Regions from separate parts of the Paenarthrobacter nitroguajacolicus genome, predicted to be linked through region 1. Evidence: riboswitches for the same ligand, from Rfam matches in the RefSeq annotation. Region 1 holds a riboswitch; each other region holds the start of a gene.
What was found. A riboswitch is a leader RNA that binds a small molecule or an ion and turns the genes downstream of it on or off. The one in region 1 is predicted to bind cyclic di-AMP.
Positions count from the first base shown of each region.

Region 2: it holds a riboswitch for cyclic di-AMP, as region 1 does, so the genes downstream of both, KCX59_RS20680 (hypothetical protein) here and KCX59_RS04190 (hypothetical protein) in region 1, are expected to answer to the same signal.
Region 3: it holds a riboswitch for cyclic di-AMP, as region 1 does, so the genes downstream of both, KCX59_RS05700 (C40 family peptidase) here and KCX59_RS04190 (hypothetical protein) in region 1, are expected to answer to the same signal.

Region 1 is NZ_CP073234.1:830,117-837,189, forward strand. It holds gene KCX59_RS04185 (pyridoxal phosphate-dependent decarboxylase family protein) at 1-597, shown strand, start outside; gene KCX59_RS04190 (hypothetical protein) at 711-1,565, opposite strand; cyclic di-AMP (ydaO/yuaA leader) riboswitch at 1,569-1,730, opposite strand; gene KCX59_RS04195 (sensor histidine kinase) at 1,864-3,363, opposite strand; gene KCX59_RS04200 (response regulator transcription factor) at 3,385-4,125, opposite strand; gene KCX59_RS04205 (winged helix-turn-helix domain-containing protein) at 4,801-5,667, shown strand; gene KCX59_RS04210 (SixA phosphatase family protein) at 5,920-6,444, shown strand; gene KCX59_RS04215 (hypothetical protein) at 6,441-6,743, opposite strand; gene KCX59_RS04220 (LysR family transcriptional regulator) at 6,868-7,073, opposite strand, start outside.
Region 2 is NZ_CP073234.1:4,387,437-4,394,509, forward strand. It holds gene ptsP (phosphoenolpyruvate--protein phosphotransferase) at 1-755, shown strand, start outside; gene KCX59_RS20650 (HPr family phosphocarrier protein) at 786-1,064, shown strand; gene KCX59_RS20655 (helix-turn-helix domain-containing protein) at 1,178-1,597, shown strand; gene KCX59_RS20660 (maleylpyruvate isomerase family mycothiol-dependent enzyme) at 1,616-2,281, shown strand; gene KCX59_RS20665 (alpha/beta fold hydrolase) at 2,341-3,099, shown strand; gene KCX59_RS20670 (DUF6480 family protein) at 3,251-3,514, shown strand; gene KCX59_RS20675 (ATP-dependent DNA ligase) at 3,576-4,646, opposite strand; cyclic di-AMP (ydaO/yuaA leader) riboswitch at 4,898-5,044, shown strand; gene KCX59_RS20680 (hypothetical protein) at 5,047-6,531, shown strand; gene KCX59_RS20685 (PucR family transcriptional regulator) at 6,659-7,073, opposite strand, start outside.
Region 3 is NZ_CP073234.1:1,119,856-1,126,928, forward strand. It holds gene KCX59_RS05675 (DUF3027 domain-containing protein) at 1-204, shown strand, start outside; gene KCX59_RS05680 (MFS transporter) at 248-1,555, shown strand; gene serC (phosphoserine transaminase) at 1,622-2,752, opposite strand; gene KCX59_RS05690 (metal-dependent transcriptional regulator) at 3,046-3,741, shown strand; cyclic di-AMP (ydaO/yuaA leader) riboswitch at 3,952-4,166, shown strand; gene KCX59_RS05695 (M23 family metallopeptidase) at 4,171-5,007, shown strand; cyclic di-AMP (ydaO/yuaA leader) riboswitch at 5,153-5,315, shown strand; gene KCX59_RS05700 (C40 family peptidase) at 5,320-6,060, shown strand; gene KCX59_RS05705 (NlpC/P60 family protein) at 6,158-6,955, shown strand.

The sequences.
Region 1 (7,073 bases):
TTGTGGGCCGCTGTGAGCCCGAGGCTGCGAGGCCGACTGGCGGGTGTGGAAGACGCAGATTCGTGGGCAACGGATGCCCATAAGACCCTGAATGTCCCTTACGACTGTGGCTTGGCAATAGTGGCACGCCCGGAAGCCCTGAGGCGTGCCTTCAGCGTTCACACGAGTTACCTCATTGCCACTGATGCCGGGCCTGGGGATCCTTTCGAGAAAGTTCCGGAGATGTCCCGCCGCGCCCGGGGCATCCCGGTCTGGGCTGCACTCAGGCAGCTGGGCCGGGACGGCGTGATTTCCATGGTTGAGCGCCTGGCAGCAAATGCCCGTGCTTTGGCTGAAGGACTGTCCTCGATCCCTGGCGTGGAGGTGCTCAACGACGTCGTGTTCACGCAGGTCTCGGTGTGTTTCGGAAGCGATGACCGTACGCACCGGATCACCCAGCGGCTCATGGCCGAAGGCGCGGTCTGGATGTCCGGTTCGTCGTGGCGTGGCCGCGAGATCTTACGGATTTCGGTGAGCAATTGGACTACGGACGCCGGGGATGTCGCCGCGTCCGTCGCAGCCGTGCGGGGAGCGGTGAAGGCCGAACCGGAGGCATAGCGTTCTACGGCCACGCACCTGTGAAACGGCAAAGCCGCGCCCGTTCCCGCCATCCGCTCCAGTGGGTACTGGTGCGAACGGCGGCAACGGGCGCGGCAATCAAGCAGTCTGGCTTAGTACCAGTTGTTGGCCAAGTGGAAGCCCAGAGCGGCGGACGGGGATCCGTAGCGCTCCTTGATGTAGTTCAGGCCCCACTTGATTTGGGTCTGGTAGTTGGTTTCCCAGTCAGGACCAACGGTAGCCATCTTGGAAGCAGGCAGGGACTGGACGATGCCGTAGGCGCCGCTGGAAGCGTTCATCGCCGTGGTCTTCCAGTTCGATTCCTTCTCCCACAGCGTGTTCAGGGCAGTCATTTCGCCCGGGCCCCAGCCGTAGTTGCCAAGCATGCTCAGTGCGTACGCCTTGGCAGCAGCGGGGTCGTCCACGGCCTTGGGGGCGGCAGCAGCAGCTGCGGCTTCCGCGGCGGCGGCGGCAGCAGCGGCGTCGGCGGCTTGCTTGGCAGCAGCGTCAGCAGCAGCCTTCTCAGCGGCGGCTTGGGCGGCAGCTTGGTCTGCGGCAGCCTTTTCGGCGGCGGCCTGCGCGGCTGCGGCCTGGTCAGCGGCAGCCTTCTCGGCGGCAGCCTTGTCAGCAGCTGCCTTTTCCGCGGCGGCCCTGTCGGCTGCGCCCTTTTCGGCGGCAGCATCCAGGGAAGCGGAGATCTCGGCCGACTTGTTCGTGTTGACCTGCGCACTGGACTGGGTTCCGGCTACGCGGCTGGCCTCGGGGAGGGTCAGTGCGGCGTTTGCGGCGGTTCCGAGCGATGCAACGCCCAGTGCAGCTGCCACGACACCGGCTACGACGGACATGCGGTGGCCGGACTTACCCTGGCGGGCTGCGTTCTTGAGGACAGACTGCGACTTGGTGTGCGGTGCGTTGTGTTCGTCGCGGCGACGCGCGGAAGGGCGCGTCTGATCGTTAAATTCAGACATGTGATTACCTCTCAGCGCCTGCGGAGTTAGCTGTCGGGTTCGGATGAGGTCATCCGGCCGCGCATCATGCTGCGGCTTCACCCCAAGGGCCGGCCAAAAAGGCCTGGGCCCGGAGACTCTGGGTCCCCCGTCTCTGCCTCGGAGAAAGAACGGACTCCGGGAAGTGGCAGAGCTCGGCGCATCCCGGATGTGGGCCTGCTAGGGACGACCCACCCTTTCGACGGTACAGGAGGATTCCACAGAAGTCACATTTAGGTAACAGAGATCACGACGCCGGTGAGTCGCCTTGCCCGATTCGTTATAGGCCTTCGGTGTTCACGGTAGGGAGTCGGAGGGTGAATTCCGTGCGACCCGGCCGCGAGGTCACTTCCACGCTACCGCCATGCGCTGAAACGATGGCCTCCACAATGGACAAGCCGAGTCCGGAGGTGCCCTCAGAGCCCGATCTTGCGGCATCAGCGCGGGCAAACCGGGAGAAGATCCTGCCTTGGAAGTCTTTCGGAATTCCGGGGCCGTTATCCGTCACTGTCACCACGGCACTGCCATCGGCGGAGAGCATGACGCCTGTGACCACGGTAGTACCTGGATCCGTGTGTTTGCGGGCATTGGACAACAAATTGCCCAGCACCTGATGAAGTTGGGTGGCATCGCCGCGCACAGTGATGGGCTCATCAGGGAGCTGGAGCTGCCAGATGTGATCCGACGCCATGACTTTCTCGTCACTGACCGTTTCGATCACGAGCTGTGTCAGGTCCACGTCCTCAACTTTGACAGGCTGTCCCTCGTCCAACCGCGCCAGTAGAAGAAGGTCCTCCACCAAGGTGGTCATGCGTTCGGACTGGCTTTGGACACGCGCCAGCGACTTCCGGCCATCCTCGGTGAAGTTCTCCGTCATCCTTAGTAGCTCGGTGTAGCCCCGGATGGCGGTCAGGGGAGTCCGCAGTTCGTGCGAGGCATCGGCCACGAACTGGCGCACCTTGGTTTCGCTTTCCTGCCGTGCTTCCAGCGCGCTCGAAACGTTGTTCAGCATCTGGTTCAAGGCATAGCCGACGCTGCCCACTTCCGTTCCGGGGTGGGATGCCGACGGCGGTACGCGCACCGCAAGTGCCACCTCGCCGGCGTCGAGAGGCAGGCGCGAAACCTTCGTGGCCACCTCGGAGAGCTGCTCAAGAGGACGCATGGTCCGGCGGATGATGACCGTTCCCACGAGCCCGATCACCACCAGCCCAGCCAGCGAGACCAGCACCATGGTCCACACCAGCGAGGCTTCTGCGCTCTGCTTGTCCTCCAGCGGCAGGCCCGTCACAATCACGTCGCCATAAGTGGTTTCGACTGCCACAAGCCGGTAATCGCCGTTGGACAGCGATCGGTCCACGGGTTGGTTGTCCGTGGGAAGCGACACCAGGACCTGCTCATCGTCTGCTGAGAGCGAGACGCGGTGACCTTGGGCGTCGATCAAACCCGAGCTTCGCACGGTGGAGCCGTCGATCCTCGCGTTGAGCGTGCCTGCCGCCTGCCCGCGCGCCTCCAAAGGATCCGGCCTGCCGGGGGATGACGGAAAGTTCGACGGCGGCCTGCCGAAGTCATTCGCGCGGCTGGACGCCTGCTCCAACTGCCTGTCGAGCTGCCTGTTGAAGACCATGTCCATGGACGCGTAGCTGACCACCCCCACAGCAGCGCAAATGGCGATCAATAGTGCCATGGCCACCAGGACCAAGCGTGTACGCAGGTGCCAGGTGGAGGGATTGAGCCAACTGAGCTGAGTCTGTCCGGCCGACACTCCGGACTTCCTGGCCATTCGCGAGAGGGTGCCCAAGGGCTAGTCCGCAGGCTTGATGACGTAGCCGGCACCCCGGATGGTATGGATCATCGGGGGATGGTCGGCTTCGATCTTCTTGCGCAGATAAGAGATGTAGAGCTCCACGATGTTGGCCTGGCCGCCGAAGTCGTAATCCCACACACGGTCCAGGATCTGGGCTTTGCTGACAACTCGTTTGGGGTTCTCCATGAGGTAGCGCAGTAGCTCGAACTGGGTGGCGGTGAGCGGAATATCCTGGCCGGCGCGGGTTACTTCCCGGGTATCTACGTTGAGCGTGAGGTCGCCGACCACCAGCTCGGCGGTGTCCATGGCAGCTACGCCCGAGCGCTGGACCAGGCGGTGGAGGCGCAGGAGGACTTCTTCCATGCTGAAGGGTTTAGTGACGTAGTCGTCCCCGCCTGCCGCGAGTCCGACAATGCGGTCTTGCACGGCGTCCTTGGCGGTGAGGAACAGGGCGGGAACCTCCGGGGCGAAGGTGCGGATGCGGTTGAGGACCTCCACGCCGTCGAATCCGGGAAGCATGACATCCAGGACCAGTACGTCAGGGCGGAAGTCCTTGGCTAGCTTTACTGCTTCCGGACCATCGCCGGCGATCGCAACAGACCAGCCTGCCATGCGCAGGCCCATGCTCATCAGCTCAGCGAGGCTGGGTTCGTCATCCACCACCAGGGCACGGATGGGGGAGCCGTCCGGATGGGAGAGCTCGGGAAGGTTGTTGGTCATGGAGTGCGAGGAGGCCATGGGATAACTCTCCGTTCTGCTTGTTTGCCAACGCTTTGCCCATCCTGTGAAGACGCTGTGAGATCAGACTAGCGAGGAGGGGGCTGGCGGACACGCTTCCGCGCCCAAGGTTTCCGGCGGCCCGGGTTCAGCCGCGTTCTACGGCTTGTAGCAGATTTTCTGCTGAAAATTGCTTGTGACGATCAGCTCCGATTGGACAACAAGTGTTTCAGATCGTGAGATTCCGTCGATAGAGGGTTAGTGGAAACGGACATGCACATCATCCCCGATATGCCGAAGAATATTCAGTAGATGGCAAATATTTCCCGACTACACCGAATGAAATGGCGTTCATTTACCGACCCTACTGAATTGTGATTTGCGACACAATAGACCTCTGTGTCTCAAAATGTGGACGGTTCGGCGCTTTGTTACTTGCGTGTTGCCTTTGTTACGTTGCACACTTCCAATGTGAACAAGAACTCAACAGCACCTGCAGCCGCAGCAACCTGGCCCAGCGCACCCGCTGGCCATGATGACCGCTGTTGTCGAATGCAAGCCTAACTTTCCACCCCAAAAAAGTTTCAGGCATTCGCCCCCTAGCCCAGCGTTGGGCGCCCATCCCCAAACTCATTGCGGGGACAACCAGCATTCGAAGCCGCGATGACGGCTATTCACTTTTGAGGTAAGCACTCCATGTCAGTTGCATCTGGATACGTCCACATCTCCGTCCGTAACGCCAACAAGGCCGCGTCAAACGCAGGGCTTCGCCCCGGCTTCGGCAACCGCCCCGGCTACTCTCCCGCTCCGCAAGGGGCAGGGCAGCAGGCTCCCGGATACGTGCCGCAGGGCTACAACCCCAACTCTTACGGCCAGCTGCGCGCTGTCCCCACAGCAGAGCCGGCGCCGATGACTGCGCCCACCCCGGTGATTGCGCAGTCGGACAAGCTCCGCCCCGTTGCCAACGACAATGTGGCCCGCGGATTCGTCCTCTACATGGGCATTGACGAAGAAACCGCAGCTGCCGCCGGTACCTCCATTGCCAAGCTTGCCCAGGAAATCCGGGCTTACGCTCAGTCCCTCGTGACCGGCGCCGAGAGCTATGCCGCCGTCGCAGTTGCCCCCGCCGGGGCACCCGGGTCCGCACTCGACGTCGTGCGTTCCACCTTCGGCGACCCCACGGTCGCCGCCCGCCAGCGCACCGAAGCCGCCCGCCCGGCGCCCCAGCAGGAAGCCCGTCCGTCCGGCGTCCTGATCGACCTCGCCCGCCGCGAAGTGCACCTCGATGGCGAATCGCTGAACCTGACATTCAAGGAATTCGAGCTCCTCAACTACCTGGTCGAGAACGGCACCCGCACCGTGGGCCGTGACGAACTCCTTGAGGGCCTATGGCGCAACGCCGAAGAGGTGCCCAACGAGCGCACCATCGACGTGCACATCCGCCGCCTCCGTTCCAAGCTTGGCCGCCTCGCGAACACGGTCCGCACGGTCCGCGGCCAGGGCTACCGTTTCTACGAGCACCCCGAAGTTATCGTTTGGGCAGCACCTGAATACTCGATCTAAGTAGCACAACGCCGAAAGGCGGCATCATCCCTCTGCGCCTGCGCTCATTCTTCGCGCGACAACGGCGCTATAGGGATATGCCGCCTTTCGGCTTTTAATCTCGAGGAAACCGTGTGCCTCTACCACCCACATTGGCCGCCAAATACCCTGGACACGCCCCCCGCACGGCGTGTCCAGGGTGCCGCGAATTCAAAAGTTGGTGACGGCGGCCCGCAGGAAGCCGCTGGGCTCTGTGGCAGATAGGGTTGGGTTATGAGTGACCATCACATCAAGCGCCTGGTGATCATGCGGCATGCCAAGGCTGATTGGCCCATGGGAGTGCCTGATCATGAGCGCCCCTTGGAGGAGCGTGGGCATCGGGAGGCCCCGTTGGCGGGGAAGTGGTTGCTCAAGCATGGTGTAGTGCCCGACTTCATCCTGTGTTCGTCAGCGTTGAGGACTCGTCAGACCTGCACTTGGGTGTGCGATGAGTTGGGGGACAAGGCGCCAACGCCCAAACTCGAGGATGGCTTGTACTCCGCCTCAGCCAACCGTATGTTGACGGTGATCAACCACGTACCCGATACCGTGACCACGTTGATGGTCATCTCGCATATGCCCGGCGTTCAGGATCTTGCCATGCACCTGGCTTCCCGCGATTCGGACCACGACGCTTACATGGATGCTGCTAACCGTTACCCAACGAGTGCGTTGACGGTAATGGAAACAGAAAAGTCATGGGCTGAGCTCGACGGCCAGGACGCCAGGCTGACGCACTTCAAGGTGCCGCGCCCCTAAGCCAGCTGCGGCATGCACATGCAGCGGATCTCGAACACCGGCAGGCCTGCCGCTTCTTCGCCATGCCCGGTTGCAATGAGGAATTCGCCGTCGAACATGTACACCGGCAACTGCGGAGCCAGGTATTCGTTGTAGCGGCTGGGGTAGACCCATTGACCACGGACATCGAACGCAGGAAGCGCGTACGGATCCCGGCGGTTGTGCGCGCTCGGATAAAGGCCGTCGTCGATCATGATGTAACTGACCAAGCCATATGTGTGGTGGTGGTTCATGTCCGTGGGAAAGAGGATGGCTTCCACAGGTGGGCCCCTTCAAGAGTTTCGACGGTCGCGCGCTCCGGGCGGCGCTGGTAGGTAAGGTTAGCCTAAGCTAACACACTTCCTGGCGTCGAATGTTCCCCTGTGTGACGTTGATCGCTCCTGGTCAGCTTCGCGGCAGCGGTAGCTCAGCCGCTATATCGCGCAGCATGTTCACGGCAAGTCGAATGTTGGGACTGGCTGTCATCGTTTTGCGGTAGACAACACCAACGGACCGTTGTTGGACCGGACGGATCACCGGGATGGCCGCGACTCCGTCAGGAAGGGGAGGTCTTCCGAGCCTCGGTACGAGTGCCACGGCCACACCTTGTT
Region 2 (7,073 bases), 1.1 Mb from region 1:
TCCCGGGCAAGAAGGTGGTCCTCCGCACGCTTGACGCGGGCGCCGACAAGCCACTCCCCTTCCTCACGGATGCCACCGAGCCCAACCCAGCACTGGGTGTCCGCGGCTATCGCACCGATTTCACCACGCCAGGCGTCCTGGAGCGGCAGCTCGAGGCCATCGCCCGGGCAGCCGGGGAGTCCGAGGCAGACGTTTGGGTCATGGCCCCCATGATCTCCACGGCCGCCGAAGCCGGACGGTTCGCCTCCCTGTGTGCCGCCGCCGGAATCCAAACGCCGGGTGTCATGGTGGAAGTTCCCTCTGCCGCGCTGACCGCCGCCACCGTGCTGCGCGAAGTCGGTTTCGCCTCTTTGGGCACCAACGACCTCACCCAGTACGCCATGGCCGCCGACCGCCAACTCGGCCCCCTCGCCGAACTCAACACTCCGTGGCAGCCTGCCGTGCTTCGGCTCGTGCAGCTCACCGTCGAAGGTGCGGAGCAGGAAAGCTCTGGTCGCGAAGGTACTGCCAAGCCCGTGGGTGTCTGCGGTGAGGCAGCCGCCGACCCGGCCCTCGCCGTCGTACTGACCGGCCTGGGCGTCACCACACTGTCGATGACCGCGCGCTCCTTGGCCGCCGTCGGGACTGTGCTGAAAACCGTCACCCTTGAGCAGGCGCAGGAACTCGCACAGCTCGCTTTGTCTGCGCCGAGTGCCCTCGAAGCCCGCGACTGGGTCCGCGCCAAGCTCCCCGTCCTCGAAGAACTCGGCCTCTAACCTCTGTTTGTTTCCGTCGAAGGAGAAACCATGCCCGAACGCACAGCCACCATCGCCAGCCGCTCCGGCCTGCACGCCCGGCCTGCCGCCCTGTTCGCGGAAGCCGCCGGCGAGCAGCCCGTGGAGGTCACCATTGCCATGCAAGGCGAACCTGCCGATGACGCGCTCGACGCCGCCAGCATCCTTTCGCTCATGACCCTCGGCGCCGCTAAGGGCGACGTCGTTGTGCTGCGGGCCGAGGGCGACGGAGCCGACGCTGCGCTGGACGCACTGGTGAAGCTGCTGGAGACGGACCTGGACGCGGAGTAGTTTTTGCCGGGCGGCCGTTTCGATGGTTCCCTGCCAATAGTGCCGTGCGCACGGCACTGCCCGCAGGGAACCCCCGAAATGGGCAGCCCACCCGCACAGGCTAGGCTTCTGCCATGGCATTGATAGCTCCCCGCGTCACGGCTGGCCTCCCCGCCGATGACGCCCGGAATCTGGCGCGCTCCCTTGAGGACAGCAACGACATCACCGTGTTCGTGGATGGCACGGTCCACCGCCTACCGACCCAGGCGAGGGACGCCGTCGTCGATCTCCTCGCGAGACTGAGCCGCGGCGAAACGGTGACGGTGAGCAGCGTCGAGGAAATGCTCACCACATCGCAGGCCGCAGAGCTCGCGGGCATCTCTCACACCTATCTGCGCAACATGACCGACCGCGGCGAGATCCCCGTGGAGTACCGGGGAACGCATCGTCGGATCCGGCAGGCTGCCATCATGGCTTGGCTGGAAACGCAGAAGAAGAGGCAGCAGGCCGAGGCGAGCGCAGGAGCTGACGAATCCACCGATTCCCACGGCTAGCCGCCCCGAGTCGCCAGCATGCTGTTCAATAGCGGTATGGCTTCAAGCAAACCTTCCACCGTCTGGCCCGTGGTGCACCATGAACGCCGTGCCCTGTTGCAGGATTTGGATCCGCTTCCGGCAGCACAATGGCAGACGCCGTCGTTGTGTGCCGGTTGGAACGTGCACGACGTCCTTGCTCATGTAATCGACAGCGCCAAGACGACGAGGTTGAACTTCATCCGCCGGCTGATTGCCTCCCGAATGGACTTTGACCGTGATAACGCCGTAGGTGTGGAGCGCGAAAAGACACGAGAACCTGCGCAGACGTTGAACGGGCTGCGCGCGGTGCTTTCGCGGACCTCGGGCCCGCCGGCAAGCTTGGCTACCCGGCTGGTTGAGGCGTTCGTCCACGGAGAGGATATCCGGCGCCCTTTGGGGATCCACCGCGACTACCCCGCCGAGCACGTGGCCACCGCCCTTAGCTACCAAGTGAAGACCGCCACCAAAATGGGTGGCGGTAAGGAAATCGCTGAGGGCTGGCGCTTGGTAGCAACTGACACGTCATTCCGCCATGGCAACGGTCCGGTTGTTGAAGGCTCCGCCCTGGCCCTGCTGTTAGCCGTCTCCGGTCGGCCCATCGGAGCCCACGAAGTGAGCGGGCCAGGGGCTCCCGTGTTCCTGCAGCGCTTGGAGAACCAGTGAACGCGCTGGGCAAGGCGCGCTCCAAAGCGGCAACACTCCTGTCCGCCGACGTCGACGTGATGGGCCTGACCGGACGGATTCTCTGGACCGAGGGCACGCCTCTGCCGGAACAGGGCGCAGAGCCCCGGAATGAGCCGGCATACATCTTGATTCACGGCATTGGCGTGTCGCATCGGTACCTGGCGCGCTTGCATGGAGTCCTGGCCTCGAACGCGCCTACCTATTCGTTGGACCTGCCCGGTTTTGGCGGCACACCCAAGCCCGGCCGCCAGCTGTCCGTGGAGGATTACGGCGCTTTCATTGCCGAGGCACTCAAAAGCTGCGGCATCGATTCCTATGTGCTGGTGGGCCACTCGATGGGCGCCCAATTCGCCATAGAAGCGGCCTTGCATGCCCCGGAGCAGGTCCGGCAGTTGGTGCTGATGGGGCCGGTGGTCGATTCACGGCACAAGAATGTGTGGCGGCAGTCGCTTGCCCTGTCCCTCGACGGAGTACTCCGCGAAAGCCCCACGTCCAACTTGATAGTCATCTCCGACTACATCCGTTGCGGCCCGCGCTGGTACCTCACCGAATTGCCGGTCATGATGAGCTACCCCACGGAGAAACGGCTCGCCGGCGTCCACGTGCCAGTGCTGATTCTGCGGGGCAGCCGCGACCATGTGGCAGGACCGGACTGGGCGCTGCGGCTATCAAGGGCAGTCGCGCAGGGGCGTTTGGTGGAGATTCCGGGGGTCGGGCACGTGGCGCAGCACATGCGCCCCAAGGCTGTGGCGGATGCCATCCGGAGCTTTGTCACCGCCACGACGGCCCACCGTTGAGCACTGAGGCACGACGCCGGCCCCTGAGTTGGGGTCCCTTGTTGGGTTGGGTTGCGGGCTCGGTTTGTTGGCTCATCTTGTTGGGTTAGCCGGTCCCGGTTAGGCTGGCGGAGCATGCACATTAGTAAGTTTGCTTACGAAAGGGCTGATCGTGACCGACAAAGACTCGAATGAGGAAACCCAGGGCTTCGGCGCCACCGGCGCTACGGGACCGTACGACACTACGTCCGATGCCGACAGCATCCACGAGGATCCCGACATGCGCCAGGATGAGGACGAGGACCCCGCCGCATCCGCCAACCCCGATCCCCTCGACGGCAACGTCACTGGCCTGGAGCCGGGCGGCGGAGTCCCTCCCGGAGAAACCCCGCCGGCCGAGGGCAGCATGAGCAGCGATCAAGGCCACGAGGAGTAACACAGTCGCCAACCCGCGGCTCCGTTGGTACCCAGCGACATAGCAGCGGGTTGGCAACGTCCTAGCTGTTCGGCAGCTGCAGGATCTCCCCGAGATCGTATTCAGCGGGCTCCTCCAGTTGCGAGTACGTGCAGCTCTCGGGGGTCCTGTCCGGCCGCCACCTACGGAACTGCGTGGTGTGCCGGAACCTATCGCCTTCCATGTAGTCGTACTTCACTTCGATCACGAGTTCGGGGCGCAGGGGCACGAACGAGAAATCCTTGCCCCCGCTCCACCGGCTTTGCGCGCCGGGCATGCGTGAACCCCCGGCAGCTTCGTCCTGGTTGGCCCACTCACCCCAGGGATGCTCGCTGAGTTCGACTTGATACGGCTCAAGCTCGGCCACCAGGGCCTCCCTCCGGGCCATGGGGAACGATGCCACCACTCCCACGTGATGCAGGCGGCCAGTGTCATCGTGAAGGCCGAGCAGCATCGAGCCAACAACCTTCGCGGTCTTGTGCCAGCGGAATCCGGCCACCACACAATCCGCCGTGCGCTCGTGTTTGGTTTTGAACATCACGCGCTTGTTGGGTTGATAGGCCCCGGTCAACGGCTTGGACAGCACCCCGTCCAGTCCCGCGCCTTCCAATTGCACGAACCATTCCTGCGCCCGCTCGAGATCCGTCACTGCGGGGGTCACATAGACAGGCGGCTCGGCCTTGGCGAGCGCACGCTCCAAGATGGCGCGGCGCTCGGAGAACGGCTTGTCCATGAGGTTCTCGTCGCCCAGCGCCAGGATGTCGAACGCAATCATGGAAGCCGGAGTCTTCTCGGCGAGCATCCTCACGCGGCTGTCGGCGGGATGGATCCTTTGCTGGAGTACCTCGAATTCGAGCCTCTTGCCCTCGATCAGCACGATCTCGCCGTCGATCACGCATTTGTCCGGCAGGTTCTTCCTGAGAGCCTCCACCACTTCGGGGAAGTAGCGGGTCATTGGCTTCTCGTTGCGGCTGCCCAGGATGATCTCGTCGCCATCCTTGAAGACGATGGTCCGGAATCCGTCCCACTTGGGTTCGTAGTGCCCAACATCCGGGATGGTCGGAACGGATTTGGCGAGCATGGGCGAGACGGGTGGCATCACAGGCAGGTCCATAGACAATGTCTACCTGCCGGTGCACCGCGAAGCTAGTGTTAGGCCATGGATATCTCGCTCGATCCAGAGGATCCAGCATGAGTTGCCGACTCCCTCACCGGCACCGAAGCCTAAGTCATAGAAACCCCTCGGTTGGGCAGGCCCTACCGCCCGTTACATTAATGTGACTTTACTTTCCGGCTCATGTACCGTCGTAGAGCGACCCGTATGTCCGCTGGGCCGCTTCCGGATTGACGCCGAGCTCTGCCGCAATCCGGGATCCGCCAGACCCGCGGCAGAGGCGGGGGACCCACAGTTCCCGGGCTTGGTATCCAAGTCCTCGGGGTGAAGCCGCTTAGGCGGCCGGACGGCCTCGTCCGAACCCGACAGCTAACCTCGAAGGCGTTGAGAGGCAACCACCATGTCCCCAACCATGGATCAGCCGCGCCGCGCCCACACTGAAGGCGAGCGCACCAAGCCAACCGGACGCCGTCGGGCCCAAGCCAGCGGATTCCCCACCGGAAACCCAGATGACACTGGCGCGACTAACACTGAAGCTGCTGTTACAGGCACGGTTATCACAGGCACGACGCCGGAACCCGCCACCGCGGCCATGCCCACCACGGCGGCGCCTGCCACTCGTGCGGAAATTCGTGCAGCCGAGCGGGAGCGTGCAGCCCTTGCCGTGATTGCGCCTGAGGCCTCGGCCCCACAGCCGTCGCCCGAACCGTCCGAGCAGGCGGAACCCATGACTGCCGCGATACCTACTGTTCAGCCAGCGGCTCGGAGGTCGACCACACCGGGACCCCCTACCGCGGCGATCCCCATTGTGGCCCCGGCAAGTGCGCCCCCTGCCATTGCGCCTCCTGCTGGTGTGGAGCCGGATCCTCAGGAGCTGAGCGCCCAGGAGCCCGCAACCGCAGCAATTCCAGTGGTGCAGGCTTCAACGCCGGAACCTGCCACGACGGCCATTCCGGTAGTGCCTTCCCGCGAAGCATCCACGAGCACCCCCGAAGCCGCCGAGTCACCGAGCAACGACTCGCCCCGCACCGAGTCCCTGCAAACCGAGTCACCTCGGGGTAAGTCTCAGGCGCAGCTTGCTGCCGCGGCAACGGCGTCGGCAGCACTGGCAAGCCGCAAGGATGTTCGCCGGCAGGCTGCCGCACCCGCTGCGGCACCCTCCGGGGCCAGGTCCAGCGTGGGGTCCACCTCTTCCTTCGGCCGCGAACCCCACGCCGCCCTTCGGAAAGCAGCGTCGGTGAAGCACATGAGCCAGCGCATGGCCGTGGTTGCGGGCGCGCTTGGACTAGTACTGACGGCCGGGACGCTCGGGCAAGCCCTTGAGCTTCCGTTCTTCGGTCAGGAAACTCCTGCGCATGAAGCCAGCGGTGCCGACAGGAATTCGGGCTCCGCAGCCCCTGCACCCAGTGCCTCGTATTCCACGGCTTCCGCACCATCAGCGTCGTCGCCATCAGCCTCGTCACTTGCCACAGCGTCCTCGGAAGCCGGCCAGCCCGCGACATTAGCCGAGGCACCCACGGCCGGGTCGTCGTCGCCGGCTCCGACCCCGAAGGTGTCCCTTGCCAACCCGGTTTGGGTTCCATCGGCTGTCCCCTCCTCAGTCCCGGCCGTCCCTGGGGTGACAAGCCCAGCCCCCACCCAGCCAGCTCCCGCGCCGAGCGAGGTGCCGTCGGACACGGTCACCACACCGCCCACGACTCCGACGCCCACAACCTCACCGACCCCGACGGTCACACCAACGCCGACGCCGACGCCCACACCAACGGAAACTGCAACCCCGACGTCCAAGCCCCGGCCGAGCAAGCCGCAGGCCGCCTCGGCTCCCCAGCCCAGCGAATCTGCGCTTCAAGACATCCTGGACGCAGCCCAGAAGGTCCTCGGTTGAGCACCCGCCTGCCCCGTACCTCCACTCACGCGGGGTGGCATAGCCGGTACTGCAGCAGCAGCAGGACTGCCGCTTTCCGTCGCCGGATGGGACGTTGGAGCTGCCAGCGTTTGCGGCGCTCGTAGGCTCAGATCCGCGGCCGCCCGGCCCAGCGCCGCGCCTTCAAGGCCGCATGTAACTCGAGCCGGATCGCGCCACTCAACGGATCAGCACCGATGAGTTGGCGGATCCGGCCGAGCCGGTTGTAGATGCTGCTCCGGTGGAGGTGAAGTTTGGCGGCGACGTCCTGCACCGAGCCGTCATTGTCATAGAGCAGTTCCAGGACAGGCAGGAGTTCGCCGTTTTTGTCCTGGTCCTCAAGGGCCTGAAAATGCACCGATCCTGTGTCATCCCAGCCTCCGGGTGCCACCAGACGATCGAAAAGTTGATAGACACCAACGGTCCGGCTGTCCACGAGCTCACCTAGCGGGAGGTCCACGGCGGCCGCCTGCGCAGCAACCTTCGATTGACGGTAAGCGTCCGATAGCTGCCGGATGACTTGG
Region 3 (7,073 bases), 290 kb from region 1:
GAATGGGTGCCGTGGGCCAAGCGCGTCCGCCCCGAGGATGAGACGCCGCTGGTCGCAGAGACAGTTGAGGAAGTTTCGGAGGAGTCCGTGCAAGCGGCCGAAGACGAGGCCACCGAACCGGCTGACGCTGACTCCGATGACGCTGACTCCGAGGACGCTGACTCCGATGAGGATGATGACGACGACGAAGCCGGGGCTGAATAGGCGTTGCGGAAACCCGGGGTGACCACAGTGAAGGCGGACGCTGATGTCCACCTTTAGGTCACTCGGAATCCTCAACTACCGCATCTGGTTCTTCGGTGCGCTGATCTCCAACATCGGCACGTGGATGCAACGCACGGCGCAAGACTGGTTGGTCTTTGACCACCTGACCGCTCACGACGCCGGTGCCATGGGCATTACTCTGGCGCTCCAACTCGGTCCCCAGCTTTTCCTTGCTCCGTGGGCGGGACTGTTGGCCGACCGCTACAGCCGGCGGAAGCTCCTTCTCCTCACCCTGGTGGCCATGGCCCTCCTCAGCACGGGGTTGGGCGTGCTGGTACTGCTGGGCATCGCCGAACTTTGGCATGTCTACCTCTTTGCCTTGCTCCTGGGAATCGTGACCGCCCTGGACGCTCCGGTCCGACAAACTTTCGTCTCCGAACTCGTCACCGACGATTACCTGCCCAACGCGGTGGCCCTCAACAGCGCCTCCTTCAACGTGGCCCGGATGATCGGCCCAGCTGTCTCGGGCGTGCTGACGGTGGTGGTGGGCCCCGGCTGGGTGTTCCTCATCAACACCGTGTCCTTCGTGGCCATGCTGTGGGCGCTCAAACTCATTCCTGCGTCATCCCTCCGCATCCAGCCCCGGGCAGCGGCGGGCAAGGGGCGCATCCGGGAGGGTTTGCGCTACGTCCGGAACAGGCCGGACATCCAAGTGGTCCTGGTGGCCATCTTCATTGTGGGCACTTTCGGACTCAACTTCCCCCTGTTCATCGCCGCGATGGTGGGGACCCAGTTCGGCATGGACGCCGGCGCGTTCGGAGCGTTGAACTCGGTCATGGCCATCGGGTCGGTGACCGGTGCACTGCTGGCTGCCCGACGCGGAAGGCCGCGTCTCAGGTTGATCTTCGGGGCGGCCGGCGGATTCGGCGTTGCCAGCGCCTTGGCCGCCCTGGCACCCAACGCTGTGCTCTTCGGGCTCGCTTTGGTTCCCTGTGGCCTGTTCGCCCTGACCTTGATCACCAGCGCCAACGGCTACGTGCAATCCACCACCGAGGCTGTCATGCGAGGGCGGGTCATGTCCCTCTATATGGCCATTTTCATGGGCGGCACTCCCATCGGTGCACCGTTGGTGGGCTTGGTGGCCAACGTCGGTGGCCCTCGATGGGCGGTCGGCGTTGCAGCGGTTGCCGGCGTCAGCACCGCCGTCGTGGGTTTGCTGTGGATTATCTGCGCGAAACAGCTGCGGCTCCGCTTCGACCGCCGGGCCCGCGGACTGAAGCACTTTCGGGTGGAGTCGCTGCTTTCCCGTCCGGAGGCGGACGACGACGGCGCAGGCCGGCAGGGCGCGTAACGCGCCTTAAACGGCGGCGGCGCCGCCCGGGAGCTACCCGCACGACGCCGACCGAGGCCCGTGGTGCTACTTCTTCAGCTCGCCCACGACGTAATCGATGCTCGCGAGCAGCGCGGAAATGTCGTCCGGCTCAATGGCCACAAACGTGGCAATGCGCAGCTGGTTGCGGCCGAGCTTACGGTACGGCTCGGTGTCCACGACGCCGTTTGCGCGCAGGACCTTGGCAATGGCTGCGGCGTCAATGGAGTCATCGAAGTCAATGGTGGCGATGACATTGGAGCGGTCTTCGGCGTTGGTGACGAAGGGCGTTGCGTACTCCGAGGCCTCCGCCCAGGAATAAATACGGTTGGCGGAGTCTGCCGTGCGCTTGCTGGCAAAGTCCAAGCCACCGTTGCTGTTGAGCCACTGCACCTGCGCGTCCAAGGTCACCAAGGTGGAGAGCGAAGGCGTGTTGTAGGTCTGGTTCAGCTTGGAGTTGTCAATGGCGGTCTGCAGGTCCAGGAAGTCCGGGATCCAGCGGCCGCTGGCCTTGACCCGTGCCGCACGTTCCAGGGCGGCGGGGGAGAAGAGGCCCAGCCAGAGGCCACCGTCGGAGGCGAAGTTCTTTTGCGGGGCGAAGTAGTAGACGTCCGACTCGGCGACGTCAACGTCCAGTCCGCCGGCCGCTGAGGTGGCGTCCACGAGGACCAGCGAGCCTTCGTCGGCACCCTGCACGCGCTTTACGGGAGCGGCCACGCCGGTTGACGTTTCATTCTGGGGCCAAGCGTAGACGTCCACGCCGGCTTCGGCCGCTGCCACGGGGCGGGTGCCGGGTTCAGCCTTGATGATGGACGAAGCGTCAAGGAACGGTGCCTTGTTGGTAGCTGCAGCGAACTTTGAGCCGAACTCGCCGAATGAGAGGTGCTGGGCCTTCTTCTCGACCAGGCCAAACGCAGCCACGTCCCAGAACGCCGTGGAGCCGCCAACGCCGAGGACAACCTCGTAGCCTTCAGGTGCGCGGAAGAACTGGCTGAGTCCTTCGCGGACCGAACCCACAAGGTTCTTGACCGGAGCCTGACGGTGGGAGGTGCCGAGGATGGTGGTCGACGCGGCAGACAACGCTTCGATCTGTTCCGGGCGAACCTTGGACGGTCCAGCGCCGAAGCGTCCATCCTTGGGCAGCAGGTCGGCGGGAATGGTGATGCTGTTGTCGCTCACGTAGGGCTCCAATGGGTGTCGGCTAGAGATGGGAGGTGGCATGGGGCATCAACTGCCCCTTCGACACCCCAATTCTGCCTGACACGGCCCGGGCGCAGGAACCTGCAGCCGTCATAGTCCGCCACGTGGAATGCAAACGAATCGGATGCGACCGGAATTATCCAGAGTAATTCCAAATAAGCTAGGCTGGTGGTTGGCGTTCATGGGGCGGCGGTGCACACCGTCCGCCCTTGCTGGGGACGCGGTACGGTGGAGATTACGCAAGGAACTGCGTTCGAGGAGAGCTGAGCTGGATGACGGATCTGATCGATACCACTGAGATGTATCTTCGGACCATTTTGGAGCTTGAAGAAGAAAACATAGTGGCACTCCGGGCCCGCATTGCCGAGCGATTGCGCCACTCCGGACCCACTGTTTCCCAGACCATCGGACGCATGGAGCGCGACGGCCTGGTGATTGTGTCCAACGACCGCCACCTGGAGCTCACTGAAGTGGGCCGGAAACGCGCCACAGAGGTCATGCGCAAGCACCGCCTTGCGGAGCGCCTGTTGGCCGACGTTATTGGCTTGGACTGGGCCTATGTACACGATGAAGCGTGTCGCTGGGAGCATGTCATGAGTGAGCGCGTGGAGCGCCGGCTTTACGAGCTCCTGGAGCATCCCACAGAGTCTCCCTATGGCAACCCCATCCCGGGGCTTGAGGCGCTTGGTGGCCTCGCCAGCCAGCCCTTCCCCCGGCTGGATGTCAATCTGCTGCAGGCCATGGACGGCTACGCCACTGATTCCCGCGTTGTGGTCAGCCGCCTTGCGGAGCCCATCCAAGTCGAGCCGGAACTTCTCACCCAGTTGGATGAGGGCGGAATCCGTCCAGGCGCAACAGTGTCGCTGGAGCGCGTCGGTGAGTACATCTCGGTCCGCGTCCCGGGTATCGAGGGCGCCTTGGAGCTACCTCCTGAAGTTGCTGCGCACGTCTTCGTCTCCCTCAGCTGACCGGCACCGGGCCAGCACAGTGTCAAACCTCACTTTTGTGCGTTCGGCGCGCGTGTGACCTGCGGTTTTTCGAAATTGATGATAAGGGCCTCCTTCGCTTGCCCCGCTCCTGTTGATAACGAATTTATTACCAAGAGCCTTAATCCCCTATAGTTATCTACTAGCGCTGATACCAAAGCGTTACCTGATCCGGAGCCGAGCTCTGCCAGCGGATCAGGTGTGCCACCCACCACTGGCAGAGGCGGGGGAACCACAAGCGGCTGTCTAAAGAAGCAGCCTTGGGGTGAAGTCCGCAGCAGAAGTGCCCACGTATGCAAGTCCCTCTTGGGATACCTGTGTGCCGTGAGCGCCTCGTGCGGACCGGGTCTTTGTACTCTCTGACCCGAATCCGACAGCTAACTTCGCAGGCTTTTGAGAGAGGAACAGAGTTTGACATCGCAGAACGTCAGGGGTCGCCGCCGCGCGTCCGGCCCCGCTGCTGAGCTGCGGCCAGCCACCGTCGTAACGGAGATCCGGCCTCGCGACACCGAGCGTCAGGTGCGCCGCCGTAAGAGCCCGCTGCGCCAGGTTGCCGACTTCGCCGCTGCCAGCGGCGTCGGGCAGAAGGCCGGTGTTGCGCTTGCCGCCACCGGACTTGCCCTGACTGTCGGTCTGCCGGCCACGAGTCCCGTCATGGCCACTTCGGAATCAGGCCAGACTGAGTCTGCCCTCGCCGTCGCCGCCCCCACTGGCAGCCAGCCCGAGGTTTCCGCCGCCGCGTCAGCCAAGATCGACTTCAGCCGCGCCGCCGTCGCCACTTCTGCCGACCCCGATGGGAAGCTGAAGCAGCTGCTCAGCGCCCAGTCGACTGAGAGCATCCAGCGGGCCTCGTCCGTTGGCAGCATGGCCAGCCCCCTGGACACGCTCACCACGGCATCCCCTTTTGGTTACCGCATCAGCCCCCTCACGGGTGGCGCAGGTGACTTCCACCGTGGCCAGGACTTCGTTGCCCAGTGCGGCACGGCTGTGCACGCAGCGGCCACCGGCAAGGTTACGTTCGCCGGATGGCACGAGTACGGCGGAGGCAACCGCGTGGTCGTTGACCACGGCAATGGCCTCGAGACCACGTACAACCACCTGTCGTCCTTCACCGTCCAGGTAGGCCAGACCGTAAACCGCGGCGACACCGTCGCCCTGAGCGGCACCACGGGCGCTTCCACCGGCTGCCACCTCCACTTCGAGGTCCAGGTCAACGGTGAAGTTGTAGACCCCATGGGCTGGCTCTAAGCCAGTTGATGGTTGCCTCTCGCATTAGCGGGACGCCCCGTGACCTGAATGTGACATTCGCTTTCAAGTGTTGTAGCGTACAGAGCGCATCGGCTTTTTAGGGGGCCGGTGCACTTGAGTGGATTGCCTAGCTCTGCCACCTCTCAAGGTCCGTTCGCATAAATCGTCTGGCAGGGGCGGGGGAACCACTTCTGGCCTTCGAAAGAAGGCCTTGGGGTTAAGTCGCAAAAGCTTCCTTGGAAGCAGCGCGGCCGGATGACTCCCATCCGAATCCGACAGCTCACCTCGCAGGCATTGGGAGAGGCTACCTACGTGTCATCACGCACTACCCCTGCGCGCCATCGCGCCCAAACGGTTCGCACGAACCCGTTGAACACTCTTTCCAAGGCTGTTTCCTCCAACGCAGGAACCGTGGGCCGTCAGGCCGCCGTCCTTGCAGCAGCCTCAGGCCTCGTCCTCACCGTCGGCTTGCCGGCACAAGCAACAGACACCGACGTTTCCAAGTCGGAGGCCTCCAGCACCCAACAGCTGGTTGCTACCGCGGTGATTACCGCAGAACCGACAGCCACCGTTTCCTTCGAGAGCCCCACCGTGGCCACCCTGGAAGCCCCCAAGGTACAGCGCGCAGCGCAGGTTGCCGAGCGCGCAGCGGCCACCAGCGAAGAAACAGCGGAAGCAGTTACAGCAAAGTCTTCCGAGGCCAAGGATTCGGCCTCCAGTGCAGCTGCCTCCGGTCTCGCCGCCATTGCCTACACCGGCATCGGCTCTCCCTACGTTTGGGGCGGAACCACACCCAACGGTTGGGATTGCTCCGGCTTCACCCAGTGGGTCTACGCACAGGCCGGAATCAGCATCCCCCGCGTCAACGCCTGGACGGCCATGACGCCCACCAGCACTCCTGCTCCCGGCGACCTCGTCATGCAGAACGGCGGAGCCCACGTAGGCATCTACGTCGGCAACGGCATGATGATCAGCGCTTTGAACCCCGGCCAGGGAACGCTGCTGCACTCCGTAGCGTCCACCGGCACCTCCTCGTTCTACACCCTCCGCTAGAAAAATCCGGTTCGGGGTCGGCCGGCATTCCCCACATGCTGGCCAACCCACTACCCGCGTGCACCCCAACTGCATGCGGATACGAAAAGAGAAAATCATGACCAGTGCAAACAAGGTTGCACGGCACCGCGCTGAGGCCCCCAAGACCAGCTCGCTTGCCGTCATCGCCAAGGCCGTCAGCAACAACGCCGGTGGCGTTGGCCGCCAGGCAGCAGTTATTGCCGCAGCTTCAGGCCTGGTCCTGACCAGTGGCATCGCAGCCAACGCTGCCGATACCAACGTGGATCGCGAATCGACGTCCACGTCCACTCTTGACGTGCAGTCGGTAGTCCAGGCCACCATCGCCGCGGACTCCACTGTGGCCATCTCCTACGAGCGCCCCGTGGTCACAACGGTGGAAGCCCCGGCTCCCGTGGTGGTCGAGGAAGCTCCGGCCAAGGTTGAAGCCAAGGTCGAAAACAACGAGGCAACCGCGGTTACCGCCAACGCAGCTCCGGCAGTCAACGCAACCGTTGCCGTCAGCAACGCGACCCCCGCTCCGGCAGCTCCCGCCGCATCCAGCGGCCTCGGTGCCGCTATCGCTGCTGCAGCTTACGCCCAGCTCGGCGTCACCCAGGACTGCACCATGCTTGTGACCAACTCCTTGGCCGCCGTGGGTATCAACTTCCACGACTGGCCCGCTGGCTACCTCTCCCTTGGCCGCACCGTGAGTGCAGCTGAAGCCCAGCCTGGCGACCTCGCCTACTACGCCAACGGCGGTTTGGCCGGACAGGCCCACATCGCTGTCTACGTCGGCAACGGCCAAGCAGTTCACGGTGGATGGAACGGATCCACCACGGCACTGTTCAGCGCCAACGTGGGCTCCGGCCCGGTCTTCATCCGCGTCAACGGCTGATCCACATCGCGTAAGAACACCCCGCTGGCTTTGGCCGGCGGGGTGTTCTGCTTTAACCCTTGCCGGCTCGTGGGATGCCCGTAGTAGTGGGCGTGCGGCCACCACCCACTTCGGTTCT